Regions from separate parts of the Mesorhizobium sp. M7A.F.Ca.US.014.04.1.1 genome, predicted to be linked through region 2. Evidence: predicted binding sites of a transcription regulator. Region 2 holds the regulator's gene; the other holds the start of a gene.
The links. Region 2 encodes PhoB, which activates phosphate uptake and scavenging genes when phosphate is short. Its sites were predicted from a motif close to TGTCATNNANCTGTCAT; they were not measured.

Region 1 (8,991 bases), on a different contig from region 2:
GGCAACAGGATATCGAAGAAGAAGCGCCACGGCCCCGCACCGTCGACCCGCGCCGCCTCAACCAATTCGCCAGGAATCGTCATGAAGAACTGGCGGAACAGCAGCGTGGCGGTGGCCGAGGCGATCAGCGGGATGATCAGGCCCGCATAAGTGTCGATCATGCCGAGATCGACCATCACCTTGTAGGTTGGCAGGATGCGCACCTCGACGGGGAGCATCAGGGTGATGAAGATCAGCCAGAAGAAGGTCATGCGCAGCGGAAAGCGGAAGAACACGATCGCATAGGCAGACAGGATCGAGATGAATATCTTTCCCACCGCGATGCCGAGCGCCATGATCGTCGTGTTGAGCAGCAGCCTGCCGACGCTGACGCCGCCGATGCGGCCGACACCGCCGAACAATGCCTCGCTGTAATTGTTCCAGAACTGATCGCCGGGCAGGAGCGGCAATGGCGGCCTGAGGATCGTTTGCAGCGTCTGCGTCGAGGCAACGAACGTGTAGTAGATCGGGAAGGCGACGATCAATATGCCGAGGATCAGCATGGCGTGGGCGATGACGGTGCGGAGCGGTGACTGGCCGATCATCGCTCGCCCTCAGCCGTAATGGACTTTGCGTTCCACATAGCGGAACTGGATGGCGGTGAGCGAGATGACGATGATCATCAGGATGACCGACTGCGCCGCCGAGTCACCGAGGATCAGATTGACGAAGCCGTCATTGTAGACCTTGTAGACCAGCGTCTCAGTCGTCTTGCCCGGACCGCCCCCGGTGACGGCATGGACGATGCCGAACGTGTCGAACAGGGCATAGACGGTGTTGACGACCAGCAGGAAGAAGGTCGTCGGCGCAAGCAGCGGGAAGACGATGGTCCAGAATCGCTTGGTCTCGCCGGCGCCGTCCATGGCCGCCGCCTCGATCAAGGCTTTCGGCACCGCCTGCAGGCCGGCGACGAAGAACAGGAAATTGTAGCTGATCTGCTTCCAGGCAGCGGCGGACACCAGCAGGATCATGGCGTGGGTGCCATTGAGCAGTGGATCCCAGGCGATGCCGAAACTCCTCAGCATGTAGGCCAGCGACCCGATCGAAGGGTTGAAGAGGAATAGCCACAGCATACCGGCAATCGCCGGCGCCACCGCGTAGGGCCAGATCAAGAGCGTGCGGTAGAGACCTTTGCCGCGCACCACCTTCTCTGCCATGACCGCCAGCAGGAGCGCCACGCACATGGCGACGATAGCGGTCGCAAGGGAAAACACCACCGTGACCTTGATCGAGTTCAGGTAGGCCGGATCGGCAAGCACTTTCCTGAAATTGGCGAACCAGACGAACTTGGTCCTCAGCCCGAACGGATCCTGCCTGAGCATGGATTGGTAGAACGCCTGACCGGCCGGCCAGTAGAAAAAAACGAGCGTGATGGCCAGTTGCGGCGCCACAAGCAGGTAGGGAAGGACCTTGTTGGGGAACACGACGCGAGGGGTCACGGAGCCACTCCGAGGTGATGAGGCGGGGGGCACCATGCGGCACCCCTCTCCGCCAAGATGGCTTTGATGAGCGTTTCGGACTGGGCATCATCGACCATTGGCGAAATCGCAAGGCACGGCAAAACTCCCCTCACGAGGGGAGATGCCCGGCGGGACAGATGGGTGCGCCGTAGAGCAAGGACCTGCGCTCGCTCTAATTCCCCAGCGCTTCCTTGATCGCGGCATTGCCACGCGTAACCGCATTGTCGAGCGCCTGCTGCGCGGTCTGCTGGCCGGCGAGCATCTTCTCGAACTCCTCGTTCTGGATATCGCGCACCTGCGGCAGATTCGGCAGACGTACGCCCTTGGAATTGTCGGTCGGCGTCTTACCCGTCATCTGCAGGATCGGGGTCTCGCGGCCGACATTCTTGTCATAGAAACCGGACTTCTTGGTCGCTTCATAAGCCGCCAGCGTTACCGGCAGATAACCCGACTTCTGGTGCAGGTATTCTTGCACCTCGGTCTTCGACAGGTAGGCGAAGAAGGCCGCGACGCCCTTGTATTCCTCATCGGATTTGTCCGCGAAAACCCACAGGCTGGCGCCACCCGGCGTCGTGTTCTGCGGCGCACCCTTGGCGTCGCTGTCATACGGCAATTGGCCAATGCCGTAATTCATGCCGGACTTGACGATATCGCCAAGTCCGCCGGACGATTCGGTCATGATCCCGCATTCGCCCGCAAGGAAGATCTGCTTGGCTTCGGAGGTGCGGCCGCCATATTTGAAGGTGCCGTCCTTGGCGAGGTCCGCCAGCGCCTGGAAATGGTTGACGAAAATCGGCGCGTTGATCTTGAGCTCGACATCGCCGCCGGCCAGACCGTTCTGCTGGGTGGCCCATGACACGTCATTCCAGGCCGCGAAATTCTCCAGATGTATCCAGGTCAGCCAGGTCGAGGTGTAGCCGCAGGCGGCCGCGCCGCTCGCCTTGATCTTCTTGGCGTCTTCCCACACTTCATTCCAGGTCTTGGGTGGGCTATCGACGTCGAGACCAGCCTTCTTGAAGATATCCTTGTTGTAATAAAGGATCGGCGAGGAGGAGTTGTAGGGGAAGGAGAGCATGGTGCCGTCCGGCTTCGAATAATAGCCGACTATGCCTGGCAGATACTGGCTCTTGTCGAAGGTCATTCCAGCGCTGGTCAACACATCGGCTGCGGGCTTGATGGCACCTTCGGCCGCCATCATCACGCCGGTGCCGACGTCGAACACCTGGATGATGTCTGGCGCCTGGCCCGCGCGGTAGGCGGCAATGCCGGCATTCAGCGTCTCGGGATACGTGCCTTTGAACACCGGAACGAGCTCATAGTCGCTCTGGCTGGCATTGAAATCTTTGGAGATCTTGTCGACGACTTCGGCATTGGCGCCAGTCATGGCGTGCCACCAACTGATCTGCGTGACGGCAAAAGCGGAGGTTGAGGAAAGCGTCATAAAGGTAGCGGCAACACCGGCCGCGAAGCCGAAGGACTTCATGTTTCATCTCCCGTTTGTCATTGGCGAAAGGGGGCACTCCCGCGAAGGCAATATGTGTCGCTCATGACAATCAGACAACGGTTTTGTTGCAGATCGACGAACTTCACCCTTTACCTGACGCAACGCTCGTCTCCGCTTGGAGGCATGGGAAGCGATGCGGTTAGCCGGCTTAGCGCGACGACAAGCGCGCCAGGAACCACCGTCGGGACCGTCAAGCTGGCTTTCGGCGTGTCAGCCCTGATTGCAGCCGCAGCAACCCGAAGAGACACGCCAAGGTTGCAGCCGACTTTATCGATCCCTCAACGGCAACGCGCTACTCAATCCTGCTGCCCTGTTTATTTCCAAAGCTCAGGTGAAATAAATGCTGACGGTCTACAATTGTATCGTCAACGAACATGATCTGAGACTGGTCGCACTCGCCGCGTTGATCTGCGGAATTTCCTGCTTCTCTGCTGTCAACCTGCTTCAGCACATAAGCCGTTCCACAGATCGGAACCGGCTTGCCTGGCTGATGATCGCGGCCACTTCGACCGGCTTTGGCATCTGGGCAACGCACTTCATCGCCATGCTCGCATTCACACCGGGCATACCCAGTGCCTATGATCCGGCACTCTCCGTGCTTTCGCTCGCTGCTTCGGTCACTTTGACGGCAGCCGGCATGTGGATCGCCACCTTGCGGGATGAGTTCGACTATCATCTCGTCGGCGGCGCCGTGCTGGGCGGCGGTATCGCAGCCATGCACTACATCGGCATGGCGGCGTTCGAGGTTCAGGGCCGTATCGAGTGGAACCTGTTGCTTGTCGCCGTTTCCCTGCTGGCCGGCGTAACGCTCGCGGCGCTGGCGCTGCGTGTCGTGCAGCGCCGCCCCTCCTTGAAGGCGACATCCGGCGGCGCGGTGCTGCTGACGCTGGCGATCTGCACCCTGCATTTCATCGGGATGGGTGCCGTCTCGATCTTCCCCGATCCCTCGATCGTCATATCCGAATACACGATCGAGCCGACCTCGCAGGCTTTCGCGGCCGCCGCCGCCACACTGGTGATCCTGGTTCTGTCGGCATCGGCGCTGTGGATCGATTTGCGCTTCCGTCGCCAGAAGCTCGAGGTCGACCGCATGCACGGCCTGGCCAATGCCGCCGTGGAGGGGCTGATCGTCTGCGACGGCAACCGCATCATCAGTGCCAATGACAGCATTGCGGCACTGACGGGCAAAGCAACAGCGACCCTGAACGGAATGCAGCTTGGCGATCTCTTCGGATCCGATATCTCGGGCTTCGGCGAACAGCCGCAGGAGGCCGAATTGAGCGGTCGCGATGGCACGAGCATTCCTGTCGAGCTGATCGCCAGGAGCATCGACTACTGTGGCAAACCGCACAACGTGGTCGCGGTCCGCGACATTCGCGAGCGCAAGAAGGCGGAACAGGAGATCCTGCGGCTTGCCCATTTCGATCCATTGACCGGACTGGCCAATCGCCGCAGCTTTTCCGGCCGGCTGGAGACGGAAATCGCTGCGATGGTCCGGACCAGGAAAGGCGGCCAGCTTGCGCTTCTGCTGCTTGATCTCGACCGGTTCAAGGAGGTCAACGACCTGTATGGGCACGGCGCAGGCGACGCCATGCTGCAGAAGGTTGCGCAGTGCGCGACCGGTATCCTTCGTCCAGGGCAGATGGTGGCGCGGCTGGGCGGCGATGAGTTCGCCATCATCGCGCCGAACCTGGCCGACCCGTTGGAGGCGGGCCGTATCGCCAACGCGGTGCTGACCGCCATGCGCGAGGAAAACCGGCTCTCGGTCGGCGGCGGCCTTGTGTCGGCAAGCATCGGCATTGCGCTGTATCCGTCGGATGCCGAAAACCAGGCCAGCCTGATAAGCCACGCCGATACGGCACTCTACCGGGCCAAGACCGAAGGCAAGGACACTTACCGTTATTTCGAAGCATCGATGGGGGCCGAGGCCCGCGACAAGCGCGTCATGGAGCACGAACTGCGCCAGGCGGTCGCACGCCAGGAGTTCTATCTCGTCTACCAGCCGCAGAAAGAGATCAGCAGCGGAAAGATGGTCGGCTTCGAAGCGTTGGTCCGCTGGCGGCATCCGACTCGCGGCGACGTGTCGCCGGCCATATTCATCCCGGTGGCCGAAGACAGCGGCGCCATTGGCCAGATTGGCGAATGGGTGCTGACGGCTGCCTGCGAGGAAGCCGCCCGCTGGGAAAATCCGCTGACAGTGGCCGTCAACGTTTCGGCGGTGCAGCTCCACAACACGAATTTCAGCCGCAAGGTCCACGAAACATTGCTGAATTCCGGCCTGGCGCCCGGCAGGCTCGAGCTTGAGATCACCGAGACGGCGCTTGTCAAGGACATGCCGCGGGCGCTGGCCACCTTGCGGCAGGTCAAGGCGCTGGGCGTGCGCGTGGCCATGGACGATTTTGGAACCGGCTATTCCTCGCTCTCCAACCTCCGCGCCTTCCCCTTCGACAAGATCAAGATCGATGGCTCCTTCATCAAGTCGGTCGACAAGAACGGCCAGGTCGCGGCGATCGTGCGCGCCGTCCTGGGACTTGGACGTGGTCTCGGCCTGCCGGTTCTGGCGGAGGGGGTCGAGACGCTCGGCGAACTGAAATTCCTGGACGCCGAAGCCTGCGAGATCGGCCAGGGCTATTATATCGGCAGGCCAGCTCTCATCGAAGAATTCGGCGAGCTGACCGGTGTCGTCGCACCCGCTGTCGGCAGCAAACCCGCTACCTTGCGCGACAGAAGCGTTCTGGCCTTCGCACCGGCACCTGCGCTAGCCACACGCTAGACTAGAGGCTCTCGGGCTTGAGTGCCGTCTCGACCAGCCGCCTGGCGTCCGGCCCCGACCATTCGGCCGGGCCGTTCATATGGGCGATCAGGCAGCCCTCGCCGTCGACCAGCATGGTGACAGGAAGGCCTAGCGCCAGGCCGCGCTTCTTGAGGTCGTTGAACAGCGCCATCGTCGAATCCCGGTAATAGCCAAGCGTCGCGACGCCGGTATCGCTGAGGAACTTCTTCGGCTTCACATCGTCGCCGGCATCGACATTGACGGCGATCACTTGAAAGGCGTCGCTGCCCTTTTCCTTCTGCAGCGCATCGAGCGCCGGCATTTCGGCACGGCACGGGGCGCACCATGTCGCCCACAGATTGAGCAGCACCGTCTTGCCGGCATGATCGGCAATCGTCATCGGCTTGCCGTCCGGACCGTTGAAGGCAAGGCTCTTCAGGGATTGTGGCGGATCGGCCGGCAAAAGTGCCGCGACCTCACCGGTGGCCGAAGCCGCGACCTTCTTGGCGCGGTCGCTCTTGGCCGCGCAGGCCACGTCGTCCTTGCTCTCACCCACGGCAGCTTGTGCCGGTGCATTGTTGCCAGACCGGCTCTCGCTGACATATACCGCGACCGCGCCCGCCAGCGCGCCCGCCACCAAGGCGGCGAGGATCAGGCGCGGGGCCGGGAAGAATCTACTACCGTCTGCCATTTTCTCAAAACTGCTCCGAAGCACGGGTTATAGCCATGAGCGATAAGAAAACCAGCAACCAGATGTGGGGCGGACGTTTTGCCTCGGGTCCGGCCGCCATCATGGAAGCGATCAACGCGTCTATCTCCTTCGACCGCAAACTCTATGCGCAGGACATCAAAGGCTCGATCGCCCATAGCGAGATGCTGGCGCAAACGGGCATTATTTCGGCGGCCGATCAAGAAAAAATCGCTGACGGGCTGAACACGATCCTGAGAGAGATCGAGGCCGGCAGCTTCGAGTTCTCGACGCGGCTCGAAGACATCCACATGAACATCGAGGCGCGCCTTGCCGATCTGATCGGCCCGGCGGCCGGCCGCCTGCACACCGCCCGCTCGCGCAACGATCAGGTCGCGGTCGATTTGCGGCTCTGGGTCAAGGAGGAGTGCTTTCGCGTCGCCGAGGCGTTGAAGGGGTTGATTGAGGCGCTGCTGGAGCGGGCCGAGGAGCATGCGGCGACCGTGATGCCGGGCTTCACCCATATGCAGGCGGCCCAGCCGGTGACCTTCGGCCATCACTGCATGGCCTATGTCGAGATGTTTTCGCGCGACCTGTCGCGTGTCCGCGATGCGATCGAACGCATGGACGAAAGCCCGCTCGGTGCCGCCGCACTTGCCGGCACCAGCTTCCCGATCGACCGCCACCGGACCGCCAAGGGGCTCGGCTTCCGCGAGCCGATGCGCAATTCGCTCGACAGCGTCTCGGATCGCGATTTCGCGCTCGAGTTCCTTGCCATGGCCGCGATCTGCGCCACGCATCTGTCGCGGCTGGCCGAAGAGATCATCATCTGGTCGACGCCGCAATTCGGCTTCGTCAGGCTGTCGGACTCGTTTTCCACCGGCTCGTCGATCATGCCGCAGAAGAAGAATCCCGATGCCGCCGAACTGGTGCGCGGCAAGACCGGCCGCGTCACCGGCCATCTGGTCGGCCTGCTGACGGTGATGAAGGGCATGCCTTTGACCTATGGCAAGGACATGCAGGAAGATAAGGAATCGGTATTCGACGCCGCCGAGACGCTCGACCTGATGCTGGCGGCGATGACCGGCATGGTCTCGGACATGACGGTCAACGCAGCCGCGATGAAGAAGGCCGCCGGCTCCGGCCACGCGACAGCAACCGACCTTGCCGACTGGCTGGTGCGCACGCTCGGCCTGCCGTTCCGAGAGGCGCATCATGTCACCGGCCGGGCGGTGGCGCTGGCCGAAGACAAGAAGGTGGGGCTGGAGAAGCTTTCGCTGGAGGATCTGCAGTCGATCGATCCCGGCATCACGGCCGACATATTCTCAGTGCTGGCGGTGCAGAACTCGGTCAAGAGCCGCACCAGTTTCGGCGGCACCGCGCCGTCGGAAGTGAGGAAGCAGATCCGCGCCTGGAAAAAGCGACTGGCGAAAGCGTAATGCCGGATGTTGCGCCAGCAATATCCCGGACATGCGACCAGCAATATCCGGACGTTGCGCCAGATATTGCGACGAGCAATATCTCGGGGTGCAATGCGCCGAGAACTCGGCTAAAAGCGGCGGCTGACAAACGTTTCGGACGGATGGATCGATGACCGGAAGCAGGATTTTGGTGACGCTGACGCTGCTGGTGGCGATCGCGGCCGTCTCGGCCTGCGGCAGGAGGGGCGGTCTCGACACGCCCTATGAGGCGGCCGTGCAGGCGCGCAAGGATGCCTCGAAGGCCCATCAGCCCGTGCCGCCGGAGCCAGAAAAACCGGTCAAGGACAAGAAGTTCATCCTCGACCCGCTGATCTAGGCCGACGAGAGCGGGGCCTTCCAACCCGATCTCATCTTGCCGCAGCTTCCGGAATCACTCCCGTGAACCATTTCGACTACCGCGACGGCGTGCTCCGTGCCGAGGACGTGGCGATACCAGATATCGCCGCACAGGTCGGCACGCCATTCTACTGCTACTCGACGGCCACCCTGACCAGGCACTACCGGGTGTTTGCCCAGTCCTTTGCCGGGCTCGACACGCTGGTCTGCTACGCCATGAAGGCCAATTCCAACCAGGCCGTCCTGCGGACGCTGGCGAAGCTCGGCGCCGGCGCCGACGTGGTTTCGGAAGGTGAATTGCGCCGGGCGCTGGCCGCCGGCATTCCGGCCGGCAAGATCCTGTTTTCGGGCGTCGGCAAGACTGCGCGCGAAATGGACTTTGCCCTTGCCGCCGGCATTCTCTGCTTCAACGTCGAGTCCGAGCCTGAACTTGAGCTGTTGTCGGCGCGAGCCGTTGCCCTTGGCAAGGTGGCGCCGATCTCGCTGCGCATCAATCCCGATGTCGACGCCAGGACCCACAAGAAGATCTCCACCGGCAAGGCCGAGAACAAATTCGGCATCCCGTGGCAGCGGGCGCGGCAGGTCTATGCCCGCGCGGCAACGCTTCCCGGCATCAGGATCACCGGCATCGACACCCATATCGGCAGCCAGATCACGGAGCTGCAGCCCTTCGACGACGCCTTCGCCCTGCTTGTCGATCTGGTCGGCGC
Region 2 (20,004 bases):
CGGCCCCGACCAGAAAGCCGAGACCGCAAAGCGCAGCGGCCATGGCGATCACATAGACGATTGCCGCCGTGCGCGCCCGGTGAACGGCGGCCACGGTTTCCCCCGAGGCGAGGCCCGAGATCAGGGTTGCCAACATTCCCATCTGTAGCGCGACTAGCGACGCGCGATGAGCGCGAAAAGGAAGCCGACGCCAGCGGCGATTGCCAGTGACGTCACCGGCTTTTCACGCACGCTTGCCATCATCTGCGCTTCGATGTCCTTGGCATTGCTGCGCAAGCTGTCAAAGGCTGCTTCGCCCTGCGCGCGCAACTGCTCGACCCCTTCTGTCGCTGCACGGCGCGCGGTGCCATAGCCATGCTCGCCGGTCTTGGCCAGTTGTTTGGTGAGCTTGTCGATGTCGGCCTTCAACTGCCTGATGTCGGCTTCCAGGTCCGCATTTGCACGGGCGTCGGTTGCGGTCTTTCCTGCGGCAGTGGCCATGGCTTAACTCCTTGTGATTGCTCGGTTTCAAACGCGCTGCGCACCTCATGGTTCCGCCACTGCGGACAAAGTAGCCGAAAACGCATCGGCGCGCACCCGATCCGCCGGCTTCGCAAAAAGACGCTTCCTCAGATTAGTGGCCGGCGCGCCTCGCCCAGCCCTTCCCAGCCGGCGAGCCGCTTGAGCCCTTCATTGTCGGAGACCGCGCAGCCGCCGTCGCGCCAGACGATCAGCTTGCGATCCATCAGCTTGCGGATCGTCTTGTTGGTGTGAACCAGCGACAGGCCGAGCGTATCGGCAATGTGCTGCTGCGTGATCGGTATCTGGACGGATTGGCTGCCATTCAGTCCGACGACCTTGGCCCGGCTGCCGATGAAGGCGATGAGATAGGCGGCGCGCTCGATCGCACTGCGGCGCCCGAGGCTGAGCAGATTCTCGTCCAGCATCCGCTCCTCGCGCGATGCGATCCAGGTGATGTCGTAGGCCAGCCCGGGATGATTGCGGTACAGCTCGTGCAGATATTCGCGCTCGAAAACACACAGCAGCATCGGTGAGAGTGCCTCGACGGAATGCTGCATCTCGCCCATCACACTGCCTTGCAGGCCGATCAGATCCCCGGGCATGAGATAATTGAGGATCTGGCGACGGCCGTCCCGCAGCAGCTTGTAGCGAAACGCCCAGCCGGAGAGCACGGTGTAGAGATGGGCGCTATGGCTTCCCTCCACCAGCACCGTGTCGCCCTTATCGACCGCGAGTTCACCCTTCTTGAATTTGCTGATGAAGGCCAGCTCCTGTTCTTCGAAGTCGCGGAAAACCGGCAACGGCCGCAATGGGCAGTTCTCGCAAGGATATTGGCGGCTGGAGAAAGCGTTATTGTTCTGGACTGACATTTCGCCCCCTTCGAAAGCCCGCTCGACCCCCTTCGAAAGCCGCTCTTGGAGAGCCGCGTTTCAACGCGTTGCAAGGATTGAGGTTCCGCCCGCTGGCCACATGTCTTTTTTAAATGACATCAAGCCAATTAGCGATCATGACTCCGGCGTTTCAAGGAGTCTTTGCCTGTGCCCACATTGCTTGACGGATTGCGGATTCTCGTTTTGGAGGACGAATTTCTCATCGCCATGGATGTCGAGCAACTTTGCCGCGATCATGGCGCCGATGAGGTGGTGATCGCCCGTGACCTGACCGAGGTCGATGGCCGGGAAGTCGCCACGCGATTCGATGCAGCCATTGTCGACTTGATGCTGGGCGGCGCCTCGACGATCGATTTCGCTTCCGGGCTGCGCGCGGCAGGCATACCTTTCGTGTTTGCGTCCGGCTATTCGGATGCCGATGAAATCAAGGCATCGTTTCCGGGCGTCAGGCTGGTTGGCAAACCCTACTCAGGCGAAGACCTGGTGCAAGCGGTCGCGGCGGCCTGCGGACGCGCTTGAGACGCGATCGCGGTCAGCTCGCCGGCGAACTCGTTACCTGGGCCGAAATCGCGTCCGGACCATACTCGTCCTCACCTGATATTTTCAGGATCTCCTGCAAGCGGGTACGGGCTCGGCTGACGCGGCTCTTGATCGTCCCCACCGCGCAGCCGCAGATCTCCGCGGCCTCCTCGTAGGAGAAACCAGATGCGCCGATGAGGATGATGGCTTCGCGTTGGTCCTCCGGCAACTGCTCCAGCGCCCCGCGAAAGTCCTTCAGGTCGAGTTGACCGTGCTGGGCCGGATGAACGGCAAGCCTGGCCGTCATGATACCGTCGCTGTCCTGCACTTCGCGCCCGCGCTTGCGCATTTGCGAATAGAACTCGTTGCGCAGGATGGTGAAAAGCCAGGCCTTGAGATTGGTGCCGGGCTGGAAGCTCTCATGCTTGTCCCAAGCCTTGACGAGTGTTTCCTGGACGAGGTCGTCGGCTTTATCGGCATTTTGCGTCAGCGACACGGCAAACGCGCGCAGACTTGGGATTGCCCCAAGCAGATCAGTCTTGAAGCCTTGTGAGACCGCGGCCATGCCTCAGTCCTTCTTCTGTGCGGGTTCAGCCTGTTCCAGTTGGCTAAGCAACTGGGAAAAGCGATCCGGCACATCGTCGGAGACCAGCGCGTCGTAATATTGTTTGAGTTTGCGTCCGATTTCGGAGTTCGGCCCAAGAGCGTCACCAGAACCGTTCCGGCGCCTGCTCTCGGCGCCAGTCAGAATATCTTTCGTCATATCCTTCATTTTGCCCTTGTATTCCCAGCGCTCAAGCCGCTCTTACCGTACTCAACACAACGCAAGCGGCGCCCTCGTCTGGTTGCCCATCCCCACCACAAACGCCACTCCCCGGCTTTTGTTCCGTCGAGGTGGAACTTTTTCAAAAAATCCGCGTTATCACGGCTTGCAGTCAGCTTGACCTGCTACGCAATCGCGTCATTCTGAGGGAGACGTCTTACCATGAGCTTATCCGCCACCATCGCACCACATCTGCCCTTCCTGCGCCGCTTCTCGCGGGCTGTTTCCGGGTCGCAAGAGAGTGGTGACGCGCTGGTCGCTGCGATGCTTGAAGCCATCATCGCCGATATCGAGATATTTCCCGAAGCATCGAGCGACCGCATCGCGCTGTACAAGGTTTTCGCCAAGCTTTTCACATCGGTCGCCATCCGCGTTCCACAGGAACAGGCGCAATCGGCGTGGGAACAGCGCACCGCCGCCAATCTGAATGCGATCGCGCCGCGGCCCCGTCAGGCCTTCCTGCTCGTGGCGGTCGAAGGCTTCAGCGAGGAGGAAGCGGCTGAGATCCTTGACGTCGGTGACCAGGAGTTTTCAGAGCTGCTTGCGCAGGCGAGCAACGAGATATCCCGTCAGGTGGCAACCGACGTTCTGATCATCGAGGATGAACCGCTGATCGCCATGGATATCGAAGAAATGGTCGAGAGCCTGGGGCACCGCGTCGTTGGAACGGCGCGCACCCATGCCGAGGCAGTGATGATGTTCGGCAAGACGCGGCCGAAGATGGTGCTGGCCGACATCCAGCTTGCCGACGGCAGTTCCGGCATCGAGGCCGTGAACGAAATCCTGTCATCGACGTCGGTGCCGGTCATCTTCATCACCGCCTTCCCCGAGCGCCTGTTGACTGGGGAACGACCGGAACCGGCCTTCCTGGTCACCAAGCCGTTCAATCCCGACATGGTCAAGGCGCTGATCAGCCAGGCACTGTTCTTTGACCGGCAGGCGAAAGCCGCCGCATAGTCGGGAATTGGGAGTGGAGGAATTGACGAACCCAAGGCGATAGCCTCGCTCCCGAATCTCTCCAGATGATCAATTCGTCACTTCGTGCCGCCTGATGCACCCGGGCGGCGACGGTGAATTCCTGCGGTTCCGCTCGAACGATTTGCAAGCACGGTCTTTTTCGGCAAAGGGTGGGAACAAACCGCAACCACCCACGTTTTCATCGCACCATTCGAAGGAGATGGATCATGCTTTACTGGGCGCTCGTATTTCTCGTCGTTGCCATCATCGCCGGCGCGCTTGGTTTCGGCGGCATCGCCGGTACCTCCGCCGGCATAGCGCAGATATTGTTTTTCATCTTCCTCGCCTTCCTGGTCATTTCGCTTCTTGCGGGCCTGTTCAAACGGGCTTCGTAAGGACGGACGGCCGAACACTGGAAGCCGCACCCCTCAAACGGTTTCCAGCCACCGCCGGGCGGTGTCCCTCAAAGGACGCCGTCCGGCGGACCGTTTTTGGCGGCGGGTTTTCCGGAAACCTGTTTGGAACCCATTCAACGATGAGCCGTTCAGCCTGAATTGGGTGGACAGATTGGCCGATGGGTTCCAGGACCGGAAACAGGAAAGACGCCGTGCAAAGCGATGAAGTCATCGCCCTCCATCCCGCCGACAGCGGCATGCAGCTCGGCCGTGCTCTTCTTCACGCGTTGCACAATGCCGGCATTTCCGTTCTCTACCAGGATCGCGAGATGAAAACCGTATGGGCGCGCAACATGCGTGCGCCCTGGGTTTCGGACACCGCCGACAGCATCGGCATCCTGCCGGAGGCGCAGGCCGACCGCATCGGCGCGGCCAAGCGCGACGTCATTGCATCCGGCAACCCCCAACGTCTCGAGATCAGCGTTCCCGTCGAGGATGGCAGCCGCTGGTTCGAGGTGTGGATCGATGCCGATCACGGCGATGGTGGCACCGTGCAAGGCGTCGTCACCACGATGGTCGAGACGACGGAGCAGAAGCGCCGCGAGCAGACCCTGACGACGCTGTTGCGAGAGGTGAGCCATCGCTCGAAAAACCTGCTGGCGATCATCCAGAGCATAGCCACCCAGACCGGCCGCTACTCCGACAGCATCGGCGATTTCCTGACACGCTTTCGCGGCCGGCTGCAATCGCTGGCCTCGTCCCAGGATCTCGTGACCTCTTCCAACTGGCGGGGTGCAGCACTTCGCGAACTCGTATCGGGCCAGGTTGGCCGCTATGGCGGCGATCCGGTTCGGAGCCTGAGGTTTCAGGGGGCAAACCCCTATCTCAATCCCAACGCTGCCTTGCATATCGGCCTTGCGATGCATGAACTCGCCGTCAATTCGGTGAGCTACGGCGCCCTGTCGCGGCCCGGCGGGTACGTCAATGTTACAGCCAACCTGACCGCCGACGACACGGGAACCTCCCTGTCCCTGACATGGGCGGAGGCAATCGGCGCCAGTGATGTCAGGCGTAGCGAGAAGCGCTTCGGCAGCGTCGCACTCGAACGGGTCGTGCCGGCGTCACTGAACGGAACGGCGACGCTCGAAATCGCGGCTGGCCGCCTTGAATACCGCCTTGTCGTTCCGCACGGCAATTTCGAGACGGATTGAGCGACCTTCCTTAACCCGCCGTTCACCATAAAAGCAGATGCTGTTTTTCCCAGATACCGCTGGAACTTGTTGCATCACCGAACATTTCCGCAGCAGGATTTACAGCATGGTGGGAGGAATGCCTTGACGGTTGCCGACATGAACAGACTGGAGCAGGCCGCCCGGATTTCCATGGGCGAGTTTGAGGACTCAGAGGCTTCCACGCCACCGCTGGCTCCTGTTCCCAACGGAGCTTTGCGCCTAGTTGCGCTGGCCTTGGTGGCGGTGATCATGGCGGTCGCCCTGCACCAACTGGTCTACTAGGCCACCTCGTTTCGGCCGGTGGCCGAATCGGCTGTAGCGCCATCTTATTTCCCCGGCCGATCAAGCCAGCCAGGAACTTTGGCGAATGTAGACCGTTACTATGGCGAGAGGACTTCTCGCCATGGAACATATCGCTGCATTGTTGCTGGTCATCGGTTGCTCGAACACGATGGCCGACTGCCGTGAACTCCAGGTGCCCGTAAGCGTTTTCGCGACGGCCGAGCAATGCGTGGCCGAACGCCCATTCGTCTTGGGCGACGTGCAAGGGCAGGCTGACCACATCGTCGCCAAATGCCTTGCGGTCGATCCGGCGCTTGAGGACGACTATGATCAGATCGTCTGGAATGTGCGCGCCGATGGTACGCTTGACGCGTCTTTGGCAATTTCCAGCCTGGTAATGGCATCGAACACGATACGCCCAGAAAAAGACTATCTTCACCAACAATAGATTGCAGCAGCAAAGGCCGTCATTTCATGCTAAATGGCGGCTGGAGCTTACTAAAGTGAGGACACAAAGTGAGGAGTGACTCTATGCGGAAGATGATTATTGCCCTGGTTGCGGTGGTCGCGGTCAGCGGCTGCACCTCGACTGAGAAGGACGTGGTTGGCGGCGGCTTGATCGGCGCCGGTGTCGGCGGCTTGGTCGGCGGCGGTAAGGGCGCGCTGATCGGCGCGGCCGTGGGTGCCGGTTCCGGCCTGCTGGTGCGCAACCTGCGCAACGGCTATTGCCAATATCGCGATCATCGCGGCCGGATCTACACGGCTCGCTGCAACTAATTCGGCGATAATCGAAACGTCGATCCGGAGGCCGGTCCGCCGGCTTCCGGGTTTTTGATGTCTGGATGCTTCCCCCTTGTCGGCAACGGTCGCGCTCAATTGGCGAGTGGAATTTTGATTTCCACGTTCAGCCCATTGGCTTGGTAATCCCGTTTGATCGTACCGCGCAATTCGCGCGTCACGTTGAGGTCGATCAGCTTGGTGCCGAATCCGGTCTCGGCGGGCGCTTCAAGTTTCTTCTGCCCGTTTTCGCGCCAGTTGAGAGCCAGCACCCTGTCGCGCCCTCGGCCTTCGAGCGACCAGTCCACCTTCAGCGCCCCAACGGAATTGCCGGCCTCGCCGTATTTCAGCGCATTCGTCGCCAGTTCGTGGAAGGTCAGGCCGAGCGCTTGCGTCGTGGTTTCGTCGAGCAGCACCTGTGGTCCCGACAACAGCTCATCGGGCAGCTCCTTGCCGAACACCTGACCCAGCTCGATGCGCAGGAGATCGCCAAGATCGGCCTTCTGCCAGCGTGAGCGCGTCAGCATGTCCTGGGAGGCCGCCATCGCCTGCAGCCTAGCCGAGAAGGACGCTGAAAACTCGTTGACGTCGGTCGCCCGCGATGCCGTCTGACGCGCGATCGCCAGCACCCTGGTGATCGAATTCTTGATGCGATGCTTCATCTCCTGCAGCATCAGGTCTTTTTCGATCAGGCTCTTTTCCGTCGTTTCGTGCAATCGCGACGCTGCCTCATAGGCCCGCTCCTGATAGCGCGCCACAAGCGCGATTGCGCCCGCCAACAGCAGGCCGAACAGCCCCAGCATCACCGGAATGGCGCGCGACGACGGCTGCGAGAAGGCGCTTGTCGGCCGGAACAGGACAGTCCATGGCTGTCCGGCGACGATGATCTTTCGCGTGACCAGCAGCCTGTTCCCGAAAGTGGAAGCCGGCGGCGTCTCCGACCGGAACAACAGATTGTCGCCGTTCACGGCACCATCGCCATCATAGATTTCGGTGTTGACCGGCAAAAGCGGCGACCGGCTGAGCGCGGTCTGGAACAGATCGCGAGCCCGGAAGGCCGCATAGAGAAAACCTGATGTCGAGGATCTCGAAGCATTGATGACGTCGGGAGCGGTTTCGACATTGAGCCGCACGAAAACGAAGAAGCCGGTGAACGTCTGCGCGGCGCCCGTGTCCTGGCCCAGCTGCACCAGCCCGCTGGCATGCTGCTGGTCGTCGGACATCGCCTTTTCGATCGCCGCACGCCGCACCGGTTCGCTGAACATGTCGTAGCCGATGCCGGCTTGATTGGATGGATCCAGCGGTTCGAACAGCACGATAGGGGTGCGCCAGGGTTGCGTGGTGTCCGGGTAGATTGGATGACTGACGCCATAATCGTGCAGCATGTCGCGTTCGACCGTCGCCTCGTCGCCCGTCTTTGCCAGCCTGAGGAAGCCGATACCGCGCAAGCCGGCGAAATTCTTGTCGACATCGAGCGCGGTGAAGAAGGCCTTGAACTCATTGCGAGAAATATCGCCATTGCGGGCGTCGAACAGGGCCTGCGTCGAGCGCAGCAGCGACAGATGCAGGTCGATGCGGCTCTCGATCCGGTTGAGCGCATCGTCGGCAGTCGCCTCGAACTTGATGCGCGCGGCTTCCTGCGTGGCGAAGTAGGCAAAACCTGCCATCACCATGCTGATCAGCGCGACGGCGATAAAGGCGATGATCGGGAAAAGCTTCTTCAACGGATCGTGCGGTCCCTGAGCAATGTCGGACCTTTATGCGCAAGTCGCCCTGCCAACACAATGCCAAGGCCAAGCCATCCCTACGGCTGGCATATCACGTGTCCGGCAACCGCGATCTGGCTTGATCTCAGGCCGCGATCTTCAGCGCGCCCGGTCCGGGAATGGCGCCTGGCGGGCATTTGCCCAGAATGATCATGCCCAGCACCTCGTCCTGGGTGACATCAGTGGTGCGGGCGGTGCCGACCACCTGGCCGTTCTTCATGACGCAGACCCGGTCGGCAAGCTCGAACACATCGTGGATGTCGTGGCTGATCAGGAAGATGCCGATGCCGTCGGACTTCAGCTGCTTGACCAGTTCGCCGACCTGCGTCGTTTCCTGCGGACCAAGTGCGGCCGTCGGCTCGTCCATGATCAGGATGCGGGCGTTGAACAGGATCGCACGCGCGATCGCCACCGATTGCCGCTGGCCGCCCGACAGCTTGATCACCGGCTCCTTGAAACGCTGGAACCGGGGATTGAGCCGACCCATCACCTTGCGCGCCTCGGCCTCCATGGCAACGTCGTCGAGCGTGCCCCAGGCGGTCATCAACTCGCGGCCGAGGAACAGATTGGCGGCGGCGTCGACATTGTCGGCCAACGCCAGCGTCTGGTAGATCGTCTCGATGCCGTATTTCTTGGCGTCGCGCGGGTTGGAGATCGATGCCTCCTCGCCGTTGACGAAGATCTGGCCCGAATCGCGCTTGTAGGCGCCGGACAGGATCTTGATCAATGTCGACTTGCCGGCGCCATTATGGCCGAGCAGCGCCACGACCTCGCCGGGGAAAAGATCGATCGAGGCGTCGTCGACGGCGCGGATGCCGCCAAACGCGATCGAGATGTTCCTCATGTCGATCAGCGCGGTGGCTGCAGGAGCAGTCTTGTCAGTCATGGCATGCCCTCCTAGACGCGCTTGCGATAGACGGTGTCGAGCCACACGGCGATCACCAGTACGGCGCCGACGACGATGCTCTGCAGCGGCGAGTCGACACCAAGCAGCACCATGCCGGACTGCAGCGATTGCATCAGCAGGGCGCCGAGCATGGCGCCGATGATCGTTCCCGACCCGCCGGCTAGCGACGTGCCACCGATCACGGCGGCTGCAATGACGAGCAGCTCGTCGAGCGTTCCAAGCACGTTGGTGGCCGAATTCTGCCGGGCCGAGGAGATCGCCGCGGCAATCGTGGCCAGCACGCCCATGATCATGAACACCTTCATGGTGATCCAGCGCGTGTTGATGCCGGCGAGATTGGCCGCCTCGGGATTGCCGCCGATGGCGAAGACATAGCGGCCGAAACGGGTGCGGTTGGTGATGAAGGTCATGACCAGCCCGACGGCGACCGCCATCAGCACCGGTATGGCGATACCGTGGGCGATGAACAGGCCGCCTTCGGGAACGGTGATGTTGTTGGCGGCCGCATATCTGTTCACGATGCCGATCGGCCAGGGGTAGGAGTTGGCGAGCCAGACCGCACCCATGATGGCGCCGCAGGTGACGACACCGAGCAGCGCCTCGGCCCAGATCGGACGTAGCGGAAAACGGAAACGCTTGCGCTGCACCCGCCCGTTGAACAGCCCAAACACCACGGCGAGGCAGGCGACGATCCCGACAACCCAGCTCCAGGTTGCGCCGATCGATCCCGCCGGCCCGCCGCCCATCAGCTGAAAGGTGGCGTTAAGCGGCGCCACGGTCTGGCCTGATGTGACCCACCAGGCAGCACCGCGCCAGACCAGCAGGCCGCCCAGCGTCACGATAAAGGCGGGCACTTCGAGATAGGCGATGACGAAGCCTTGAAAGGCGCCGATCAACAGGCCGAGCGCCAGGCCGATGACCAGCGCCAGGGCCCAGATCCACGGATTGCCGAGTTCGAGCCCGACAAAACGCACCAGGAAATGCACCTGGGCAAATCCCATCACCATGCCGATCAGGCCCTCGGCGGAACCGACCGACAGGTCGATGTTGCGCATGACGATGACCAGCACCATGCCGCAGGCCATGATGGCGACCGCGGATGTCTGCACCGACAGGTTCCACAGATTGCGCGGCGTGAGAAAGGTGCGGCTGTCGAAATCGAGCGGGTTGACGCCGAGGCGCAGGCTGGAAATGACATGCAGCCCAATCCAGATGACCAGCAGCGCGCCGATCATGCCGAGCATCCGGGTGTCGATCTCGGTCGCCTTCAGGAACCGGGCGACGGCGCCGAGTTCCGACGCGCGCGCCGTATCGGCCTGCGGGTTGGACGTCGTGTCGGTCATGATTTCCTCCCACCGGCTGGCCGTCTGACGCGCATGCCGGAGCCCAGCCTAGAAGCTATCCGCATGATGCGGAAACACAATTCTTTGAGAAAACGCCGCGGCTTTTGGGCCGCGGCGTTCAGATATTTCGAAGTGGTCCGGATCAGTTACAGGCCGCGACGGTGCCGGCAGCGACACCCGCGCAGACTTCGTCCTTCTTGATCCAGCCAGCGTCGATGACGACGTTGAGATTGTCCTTGGTGATGGCAACCGGAGTCAGGAACAGCGACTTGACGGTGTTGCCGCCCGGCGTCGTGAAGTCCTTGGCGCCGGCGATGTCGCTCGTCTTCTTGCCGTCGGCCAGTTGCGAGGCGATCTCGGCGGCATTCTTGCCGAGCTCGCGCGCGTCCTTCCACACCGACACGGTTTGCGTGCCCAGGGCGATGCGGTTCAGCGCGGCGTGGTCGCCGTCCTGCCCCGAGACCGGCACGGTGCCGGCCAAGCCTTGAGCCGTCAGCGCCGCGACGACGCCACCGGCAGTGCCGTCATTGGCCGCGACCACCGCGTCGACCTTGTTGTCGTTGGCGGTCAGGAACTGTTCCATGTTCTTCTGGGCGTTGGCGGGCAGCCAGCCATCCGTGTAGGCTTCGCCGACATTCTTGATCTTGCCGCTGTCAATGGCTTCCTTGAGCACTTCCATCGAGCCCGAGAACAGGAAGTCGGCATTGGGATCGGCACCGGAGCCCTTGATGAAGACGTAGTTGCCTTCCGGCTTGACCTTGAACACTTCGCGGGCCTGCATGCGGCCGACTTCCTTGTTGTCGAAGGTCAGATAGAAAACATCCTTGTTCTCGATCAACCGGTCATAGCCGACGACCGGAATGCCTTCGTCCAGGGCTTTCTGCACGGCCGGGCCGATGGCCGAAGCATCCTGCGCCAGGATGATCAGGGAATTGGCGCCCTGCGAGATCAGGCTTTCGACGTCCGTAAGCTGCTTGCCGGGATTGGACTGCGCATCGGCGGAGATGTACTTGTCGCCGGCGGCCTCGATCGCCGTCTTCATGGCGGCCTCGTCGGTCTTCCAGCGTTCCTCCTGGAAGTTGGACCACGAAACGCCGACGACTTTGTCCTTCGCCTGCGCGACAGACGCGAGCGTCAGCGACATGGCGGCACCCGCCAGGATGGCGGCTGTGAATCTTTTCATATTATCCTCCCTGCGCCGCGTATGGCGCGACCAAACTGGCCCGAAGGCCGGCACAAAGGCCCTATTTTTTCGAGCCTCGAAAAAATACTGGGCCAACGCCCGAACGCTGTCAACATCGATTCTGATGGATTTTGATGTCGTTTCGAATTTTTTTCGGGCCTCGGAATAAATAAATGACACGGCGCGCGGCTTCTGCCAGTATTTGACCGCGTCACCGACAGCGTTCCAGGGCAGGAAGAACCGCGGCGACCGGGAGGATATGAAAGAGCATGTCGGTCGGAATCCGCCACGACGATTTGCGCCGCCGCAACCGCGCGATGGTGATCGCGGCGGTGCGCCGCGCCGGACAGCCGTCGCGCACCGAGATCGCCGCAACCACAAGCCTCAGCCATTCGACGATCTCGGCGATCTCATCCGACCTGATCGTCGAAGGTATCCTGACCGAAAGCAAGCCGAGCGAGGCCGGCTCGCTCAAACGCGGCCGTCCGCAGGTCGGCCTCAGCCTCAATCCGGAAGCGGCCGCGGTAATGACCGTGGTGCTGTCGCTGAACTTCCTCTCGGTCGCCGTCATCGACTATGCCGGCCAGGTAATATCCGAGGAACAGCGCCGGCTCGACACGCTGACGATGTCGCGCGACTCGCTGATCGGTGAGTGCACGGCAATCGTGCGGCGCCGCCTGGAAGATCCCGACCTGGACGTGCGCAGCATCGCCCGTATCGCGCTGGCCGTCCAGGGCATCACCGACACCCGTGCCCGCGCCATGCTGTGGTCGCCGATCACGCCGCACACCGACATCGCCTTCGCCGACATATTCGAAGACGAGTTCGGCATCCCAGCCATTATGGAGAACGATTGCAACATGATGGCGGTGGCGCTGCGCTGGCGCGACCCCGATCGTTACCGCGACGATTTCATCGCTATCCTTTTGTCGCACGGCATCGGCATGGGGCTGGTGCTGAAGGGCGAATTGTTCACCGGCACCCATTCCTCGGGCGGCGAATTCGGCCACATGATTCATCGGCCGAACGGGGCGCTGTGTCGCTGCGGACGGCGCGGCTGCGTCGAAGCCTATGCCGGCAATTATGCCATCTGGCGCAACGCGCGGCAGATGGGCGAGGATGCAGAACCCGTCGCCGATGTCAGCGATGCCGACATGCGCGCCCTGGCTGCCGCCGCCCGCGAAAGGGACGGACCCGAACGGGAAGCCTATCGCAAGGCCGGCGAAGCGCTCGGCTACGGCCTCGGCAGCCTGTTCGCGCTGATCGATCCGGCGCCGGTCGCCATGGTCGGCGTCAGCGCCGCCGCCTTCGACCTGATCGAGCCGGCATTGCGGCAAGCGATTGCCCAGACCGCCGGCGGCCAGCATTCCAAGTCGATTTCCTTCGACACCGAGCCGAACGAACTGCCGCTGATCCGCGAAGGCTGCGCCATGCGGGCGCTAATCTTCGTCGATCAGGAGATTTTTGCGCCGGGCGTGCAGGCGAGATCCGGTCTCGGCGGCAAGAACGTGGCGTGAGTTCAAACGAGGGAGTTCAGTCCTCGCGAATGGCGTAACCCGCCCCACGGATGGTGCGGATGACATCGGGCATACGGCCGTTGTTGACCGCCTTGCGCAGCCGGCCGACATGCACATCGACCGTGCGTTCGTCGATGTAGATCGTCTCGCCCCAGACATTGTCGAGCAGTTGGCTGCGCGAGAACACGCGGCCTGGATGGCGCATCATGAATTCAAGCAGGCGGAATTCCGTCGGCCCGAGCCGGATTTCGCTCTTCTTGCGATAGACACGGTGCGATTCGCGATCGAGCACGATATCGCCGACCTTGAGCACGCTGGACAGCACTTCCGGCTTGGCCCGGCGCAGCAGCGCCTTGACCCTGGCCATGAACTCCGGCGTCGAGAAAGGCTTGACCAGATAGTCGTCGGCACCGGTCGAGAGGCCGCGCACGCGGTCGCTTTCCTCGCCTCGCGCGGTCAGCATGATGATCGGCAGCCGCTCGGTCTCGGGACGCATCCTTAGCCGGCGGCAGAGTTCGATACCGGAAACCGCAGGCACCATCCAGTCGAGCACCAGAAGGTCTGGAACGTTCTCCTGCAGCCGGATTTCGGCCTCGTCGCCGCGCGTCACCACCTCGACCTGGTAACCTTCGGATTCGAGATTGTAGCGGAGCAGCACGCCTAGCGGCTCCTCATCCTCCACCACCATGATGCGTGGCGCGATCATCGGCTGGTCACCCCTGTCATGCCGCTGGCGCGGACATTGCCGTCTCGTCCTGCTTCGGACGGTTGGCTGGCAACTGCGTGCCGGTCAAAACATAATAGGCATTTTCGGCGATGTTGGTCACGTGGTCGCCGATCCGCTCGAGGTTCTTGGCGCAAAACAACAGGTGCGTGCACGCCGTGATGTTGCGCGGATCTTCCATCATGTAGGTCAGAAGTTCGCGGAACACCGATGTGTATTTGACGTCGATGCGTTCATCATTGTTTCTGAGCGTGGCAAGCGCTGCCGCGTCAGCGGCGGCATACTCGTCGACGACCCCCTGCACCTGGATCAGCACCAGCTGCGCCATTGCGTCGATCGAATGCGAAAGGTCGTGCGGCGTGACGCTCAGCCCGACAGTGCCGACGCGCTTGGCGATGTTCTTGGCAAGGTCGCCGATGCGCTCGAGGTCGCCGGCCATGCGGATCGAACCGACCACCGCACGCAGATCGTTGGCCATTGGCTGGCGCTTGGCGATCAGCGTGATGGCACGATCGTCCAGCTCGCGCTGGCGTGCATCCATGATGGCGTCGTCGGAAACCACCCGCTGCGCCAGCGCATTGTCCGAATTGAGCAAAGCCCTGGTCGAGCCACCGACCATCGAGCGGGCGAGATCGCCCATGTCGCGGATCAGCTGGCTGATCTGCTCCAGATCCTCATCGAAAGATGCAACGGTATGTTCACCCATGATCTTCGTCCCTCATATGCCAGAGATCAGCCGAACCGGCCGGTGATGTAGTCCTGGGTGCGTTTGTCGTCGGGGGTGGTGAACATCTTGTCGGTGGCGCCCTCCTCGACCAGATAGCCAAGATGGAACATCGCGGTGCGCTGCGACACGCGCGCTGCCTGCTGCATCGAATGGGTGACGATGACGATCGTATAGTTCTGACGCAGTTCGTCGATCAGTTCCTCGACGCGAGCGGTGGCGATCGGGTCGAGCGCCGAACACGGTTCGTCCATCAGGATCACCTCGGGCGACACGGCGATGGCGCGTGCAATGCACAGGCGCTGCTGCTGGCCACCGGAAAGACCCGTGCCAGGTTCCTGCAAACGGTCCTTGACCTCGTTCCAGATCGCCGCCTTCTTCAGGCTGGACTCGACGATCTGATCCATGTCGGCCTTGCGCTTGGCCAATCCGTGGATGCGCGGACCATAGGCGACGTTCTCGTAGATCGACTTTGGGAACGGATTGGGTTTCTGGAACACCATGCCGACGCGCGCCCTGAGTTCGACGACATCGATGTTCTTGTCGTAGATGTCCTCTTCGTCGAGCGTGATCTTGCCGGTTACCCGTGCTGAATCGATGGTGTCGTTCATGCGGTTGAGGCAGCGCAGGAAGGTGGACTTGCCGCAGCCGGAGGGGCCGATCAGCGCCGTCACCTGGTTCAGGCGGACGTCGAGATCGACGTCGAACAGCGCCTGCTTCTCGCCGTAGAACACGCCGACCTTGTCGCCGCGCATTTTTATCACTTCGTTCGACTTCATCTTGTCGCCCACTGCGTTTTCAAGGGACTGTTCGGTCATGATGTTCATACCAAAATGCCTTTTTTCTACCAGCGCCGCTCGAACCGACGCCGAAGCACGATCGCGGTGATGTTCATGGCCATGAGGAAGACGAGCAGGATGATGATGGCGCCGGACATACGCTCGACGAAGGCGCGTTCGGCCTCGTTCGCCCACATATAGATCTGCACCGGCAGCGCGGTGGCCGGATCGAAAGGCGTCGTCGGTGGATCGGCGACGAAGGCGACCATGCCGATCAACAGCAGCGGCGCGGTTTCGCCGAGCGCGCGCGCAAGACCGATGATGGTGCCGGTGAGGATGCCGGGCGCGGCAAGCGGCAGGATGTGCTGGAACACCATCTGCATCTTGGAGGCGCCAAGGCCGAGAGCTGCCGAGCGGATCGACGGCGGCACCGCGGCAAGCGCGGCGCGCGTCGCGATGATGATCGTCGGCAGCGTCATCAGCGTCAGCACCAGGCCACCGACGAAAGCGGCGGAGCGTGGCATGCCCAGGAAATTGATAAACACCGCGAGGCCGAGCAAGCCGAAGACGATTGACGGCACTGCGGCCAGATTGTTGATGTTGACCTCGATAAGGTCGGTGAAACGGTTCTTCTTGGCGAATTCCTCCAGATAGATGGAGGCGGCGACGCCGATCGGCAGCGCGAGCAGCAGCACGATCACCATCATATAAAGCGAGCCGATGATCGCCACGCCCATGCCCGAGGTTTCCGGGCGGCTGGAGGCGCCGTAGGTGAACAGGCCGCTGTTGAAGTGCTCGGCCATCGCGCCCTCGGCCTTGAGCTTGTTCATCCAGGTGATCTGCTGGTCCGAGACCTTGCGTCGCGCTTCCTCGACACTGAGGTCGATCTGGCCCTTGAAAGCCGAGTCGAGATTGGCGGCGGCGAGGATGTTGACGTCGCGTGTCGTGCCGATCACCGAGGGATCGGCGGCAACGATGTCGCGCAACTGGACGCGGGCGCCTTCCGAAAGGAAGCCCTTGAGCTTCTGGATCATCGGCTTGTCATCAGGAGAGATGCCGAGCTTGGCCACCAGCGCGTTTTCTGCGAGCTTGGGATAATTCGCCTTGATCAGAACGCTCGGATCGGTTGCGCGCTTGCCGGAAGGATCGATCACCTTCTCGTCGAACGTGATCGGCAGCGATACCGTCGTCTGCCAGAAGGCGGTGTAGCCTTTCGAGACGATGGTGATCAGCATGATTGCCAGGAACGCCAGGCCTACGGAAATCGCCACGACGCCATAGATGCGGAAACGGCGTTCGGCGGCGTAACGGGCCTTCAGGCCGATGTCGCGGCGCGGATGGGCCGCCGGCCTGACCATCGTATCCATGGGAATGTCGGTCATTCGTACTGCTCCCGATATTTGCGCACGATGTAGAGCGCGACGATGTTCATCACCAGCGTCAGCGTGAACAGCGTCAGCCCGAGCGCGAAGGCGACCAGCGTCTGCGGCGAATTGAACTCGAGGTCGCCGGTGAGCTGGTTGACGATCTTGACGGTGATGGTCGTCATCGCCTCGAACGGGTTGATGGTGAGGTTGGCGGCGACGCCCGCCGCCAGCACGACAATCATCGTTTCGCCGATGGCGCGCGAGGCAGTCAGCAGGATGGCGCCGACGATGCCGGGCAGTGCCGCCGGCAGGATCACCCGCTTGATCGTCTCGGAGCGGGTCGCGCCGAGGCCGAGCGACCCGTCGCGCATGGCGCGCGGCACCGCGGTTATGATGTCGTCTGAGAGAGAGGAGACGACCGGGATCAGCATGACGCCCATGACCAGGCCGGCGGTGAAGATGCTCTGGCCCTGGATGAACGGCGAGCCGCCGGTCAGCGCCGCTGACAGGTCGCGCAGGAACGGCCCAAGCGTGACGACGGCGAAGATGCCGTAGACGATGGTCGGTATGCCGGCCAGCAGTTCAAGCGCCGGCTTGACCACCGAGCGCACCCTGGGCGTTGCGTATTCGGCCATGTAGACAGCCGACATCAGCCCGACCGGCACCGCAACCAGCAGCGCGACGGCGGCGATATAGAGCGTGCCGGCAAGAAGCGGGATCAGGCCGAACTGGCCCTGGCTGCCGCCCGAACCGGCAGCGGCAAAACGCGGATCCCAGACCGTGCCGAAGAAGAAACTCATCGGCGAGACGCTCTCGAAGAAGGTGATCGTCTGGAACAGCATCGAAAGCACGATGCCGACGGTGGTCAGGATGGCGATGGTGGAGGCGGCAAGCAGCCCCCACAGCATCAACCGCTCGACATTGTTGCGCGCCCTGGCGCGCGGCTCGATCTGCCTGAGCGCATAGAAGGCGCCGGCGATCGAGGAAGCCAGAATGACAATGGCGCCGAACAGGCCGAGCCGGTCCTGGACCTTGTTCGCCTCGACGGCGATCGGGATCATGTAATCCTGTGTGTCGCTCGCCAGTGCCACGCCCTTGGCGGCGAGCAGCGGCTGCAACTCGGCAAAGCTGGCAGGCATTGCGGCCAGTGTGCCAGCATCGAGTTTGCGCAGGCCCCTGGCGAGGCTCTTTACCAGGCTGACATCCAGTGCCTCGCTGGCAACCTTGCTGTCGACGGTACGCTCGGGCAAGGCAGCGTGGATGTGCCGGTCAAGATAGACCGAAGAACCGACGGCCCAGACGGCAAGCAGCAAAAGAGCAGGCAGGACGGCGAGCAGGAAGGCCCACCAGCCGTGATAGTGGGCACGCGAATGCGGCTTGACTTTGCCATTGTCCTGGGCCGCGGCACGCTGCCGGCCGATGAAAAAGGCAACCAGGCCGACGGCAACGACGATGGCCAGTACGAGCAAGGACGACATGGACCCACCCCAAGGGAAATTCTAACGCAGCCACCATTGCGGCCTGCGGTGAAACCGGGGCGCGGATTTGACCCGCACCCCGGTTCGGCAGCTTGATTACATCGACTTTCCGGCGGCGAAAGCGTCACGCTGGGCCTGACGCTCGGCATCCGGAGCAGCAACGAGGCCGTATTCGGCGAGCGGGCTTTCCGGGCCAACCATCTGGTCGTCGAGGAAGAACTCGACATATTCCTTGAGGCCGGGAACGACGCCCAGATGCGCCTTCTTGACGTAGAAGAACAGCGGGCGCGAGACGGGATACTTGCCGCTGGCAATCGTCTCGGTCGAAGGCACGATACCTTCCACGGTGGCGACCTTCAGCTTGTCGGCATTGTTCTCATAGAAGGCGAGGCCGAACACGCCGACGCCGGTCTTGTTGGAGTCGATGCGGGCGAGCGTCTCGGTATAGTCGCCATCGATGTCGACGGCCTTGCCGTCCTTGCGGATGGCAATGCAGGTTTTGCCGATTTCCTTGTCGTCGGCAATGCCGGCGGCCTTGAGAGCAGCCTTGTCACAGCCGGCATCGAGGAGCTTGGTCTCGAACACTTCGCGCGTGCCGTGCTTTTCGCCCGGAATGTAGGCGGCGATGTCCCAGTCGGGCAGCTTCGGATTGACCTGGCTCCACTTGGTGTTCGGATTGTCGACGAGCTTGCCGTCGACGACCAGCTTGGCCGCGAGCGCCTTGTAGATGTCGGCGGGAACCAGCGCCCAGTCCGGGCCCTTGATGTCGGTGGCGAAGACGATGCCGTCATAGCCGATCCGGACTTCCTGGACTTCCTTCACGCCGGCGGCGGCGCAGGACTTGAGTTCGTCCGCCTTGATCGGACGCGACGAGTTGGCGATGTCGATCGTGTCTTCGCCGACGCCCTTGCAGAATTCCTTGATGCCGGCGCCGCTGCCGCCGGATTCGACGACCGGGGTCTTGAAGTTGGTGAACGTTTCGCCGAACTGCTCGGCAACGATCTTGGCATAAGGTAACACGGTCGATGATCCGGCGACCTGGATCTGGTCGCGCGCGGCGGCGAAGCCGGACGACGCGGCGAGCGCAAGCGCAGCGGCCGACGCCGTATAGAGGAATTTCTTCATGTGGCCTGCTCCTGTTCGGAAGATGGTCTCTCGGCGCTCGTCAGTCGGCGCCCGCTGAGGCCAATAGCCTTCGATTATAACAGTCGCATGACAGTTTGATGTCACCCCGGTAACGCGTCATCGCGATGAGCAAAACGCCGCCTGGCCGGCACTGAACACGCAGCCCGGCTTTGTCCCCGGAATCAGAGACTTGCTCCGCTTGGGGCCGAGATTGGCCAGCGATTTGGGGTTAGCCGGCCTTTACGAAAAAAAGCCGGACGGGAGCGCGTTGCTCTCAGCCAGACGGTGTCATGGCCGGGCCATCGCCGAAAACAGGTCCGTTGGGGTAGGTTGACGCTGTCTCATGCCGGCGGTCGCTGCTCCCGCCCGTAACTGGAAAGGGAGGAATCGAACGCCGCCATTGTCTCGGCTGGATACAACCTTTGATATGGTGCGATCGCACCATAGTCTTGGCCGCTGGCAGGGCGCGAATCTTCGCCGTATTCCCGGCACTCGGACAGGCAGGACCGGCCCTACCCGGCGTTGCGCTGAGCCTGCCGGCTGGCGCCGACCCAGCGCTCGACCTTCTCGAGCAGCGCCCGGGGACTGATCGGCTTGGGCAGATAGTCGTCCATGCCTGCCTCCAGGCAGCGCTCGCGGTCGCCCTTCAGCGCATGCGCGGTGACGCCGACGATCGGCACATGCGTGCCGGTTTCTTCCTCCAGCCGGCGAATGG

Region 1: the regulator PhoB is predicted to act here: its motif matches at 3,046-3,062, upstream of ugpB (sn-glycerol-3-phosphate ABC transporter substrate-binding protein UgpB).

The regions. Positions count from the first base shown of each region.
Region 1 is NZ_RZRW01000169.1:67-9,057, reverse strand. It holds gene ugpE (sn-glycerol-3-phosphate ABC transporter permease UgpE) at 1-584, opposite strand, end outside; gene ugpA (sn-glycerol-3-phosphate ABC transporter permease UgpA) at 594-1,514, opposite strand; gene ugpB (sn-glycerol-3-phosphate ABC transporter substrate-binding protein UgpB) at 1,672-2,982, opposite strand; gene EOA22_RS13770 (EAL domain-containing protein) at 3,344-5,776, shown strand; gene EOA22_RS13765 (TlpA disulfide reductase family protein) at 5,778-6,467, opposite strand; gene argH (argininosuccinate lyase) at 6,503-7,903, shown strand; gene EOA22_RS13755 (lipoprotein) at 8,055-8,261, shown strand; partial or broken gene EOA22_RS13750 (diaminopimelate decarboxylase) at 8,324-8,991, shown strand, end outside.
Region 2 is NZ_RZRW01000021.1:3,093-23,096, forward strand. It holds gene EOA22_RS02805 (hypothetical protein) at 1-142, opposite strand, end outside; gene EOA22_RS02810 (DUF883 family protein) at 154-480, opposite strand; gene EOA22_RS02815 (Crp/Fnr family transcriptional regulator) at 609-1,370, opposite strand; gene EOA22_RS02820 (response regulator) at 1,539-1,910, shown strand; gene EOA22_RS02825 (RNA polymerase sigma factor) at 1,924-2,475, opposite strand; gene EOA22_RS02830 (NepR family anti-sigma factor) at 2,479-2,682, opposite strand; gene EOA22_RS02835 (response regulator) at 2,896-3,690, shown strand; gene EOA22_RS02840 (DUF1328 domain-containing protein) at 3,918-4,085, shown strand; gene EOA22_RS02845 (sensor histidine kinase) at 4,265-5,296, shown strand; gene EOA22_RS02850 (hypothetical protein) at 5,420-5,599, shown strand; gene EOA22_RS02855 (hypothetical protein) at 5,721-6,047, shown strand; gene EOA22_RS02860 (YMGG-like glycine zipper-containing protein) at 6,131-6,376, shown strand; gene EOA22_RS02865 (CHASE domain-containing protein) at 6,472-8,100, opposite strand; gene EOA22_RS02870 (ATP-binding cassette domain-containing protein) at 8,228-9,028, opposite strand; gene EOA22_RS02875 (sugar ABC transporter permease) at 9,040-10,392, opposite strand; gene xylF (D-xylose ABC transporter substrate-binding protein) at 10,535-11,575, opposite strand; gene EOA22_RS02885 (ROK family protein) at 11,845-13,092, shown strand; gene phoB (phosphate regulon transcriptional regulator PhoB) at 13,109-13,798, opposite strand; gene phoU (phosphate signaling complex protein PhoU) at 13,815-14,522, opposite strand; gene pstB (phosphate ABC transporter ATP-binding protein PstB) at 14,549-15,367, opposite strand; gene pstA (phosphate ABC transporter permease PstA) at 15,385-16,701, opposite strand; gene pstC (phosphate ABC transporter permease subunit PstC) at 16,698-18,164, opposite strand; gene EOA22_RS02915 (substrate-binding domain-containing protein) at 18,261-19,289, opposite strand; partial or broken gene EOA22_RS02920 (response regulator) at 19,802-20,004, opposite strand, start outside.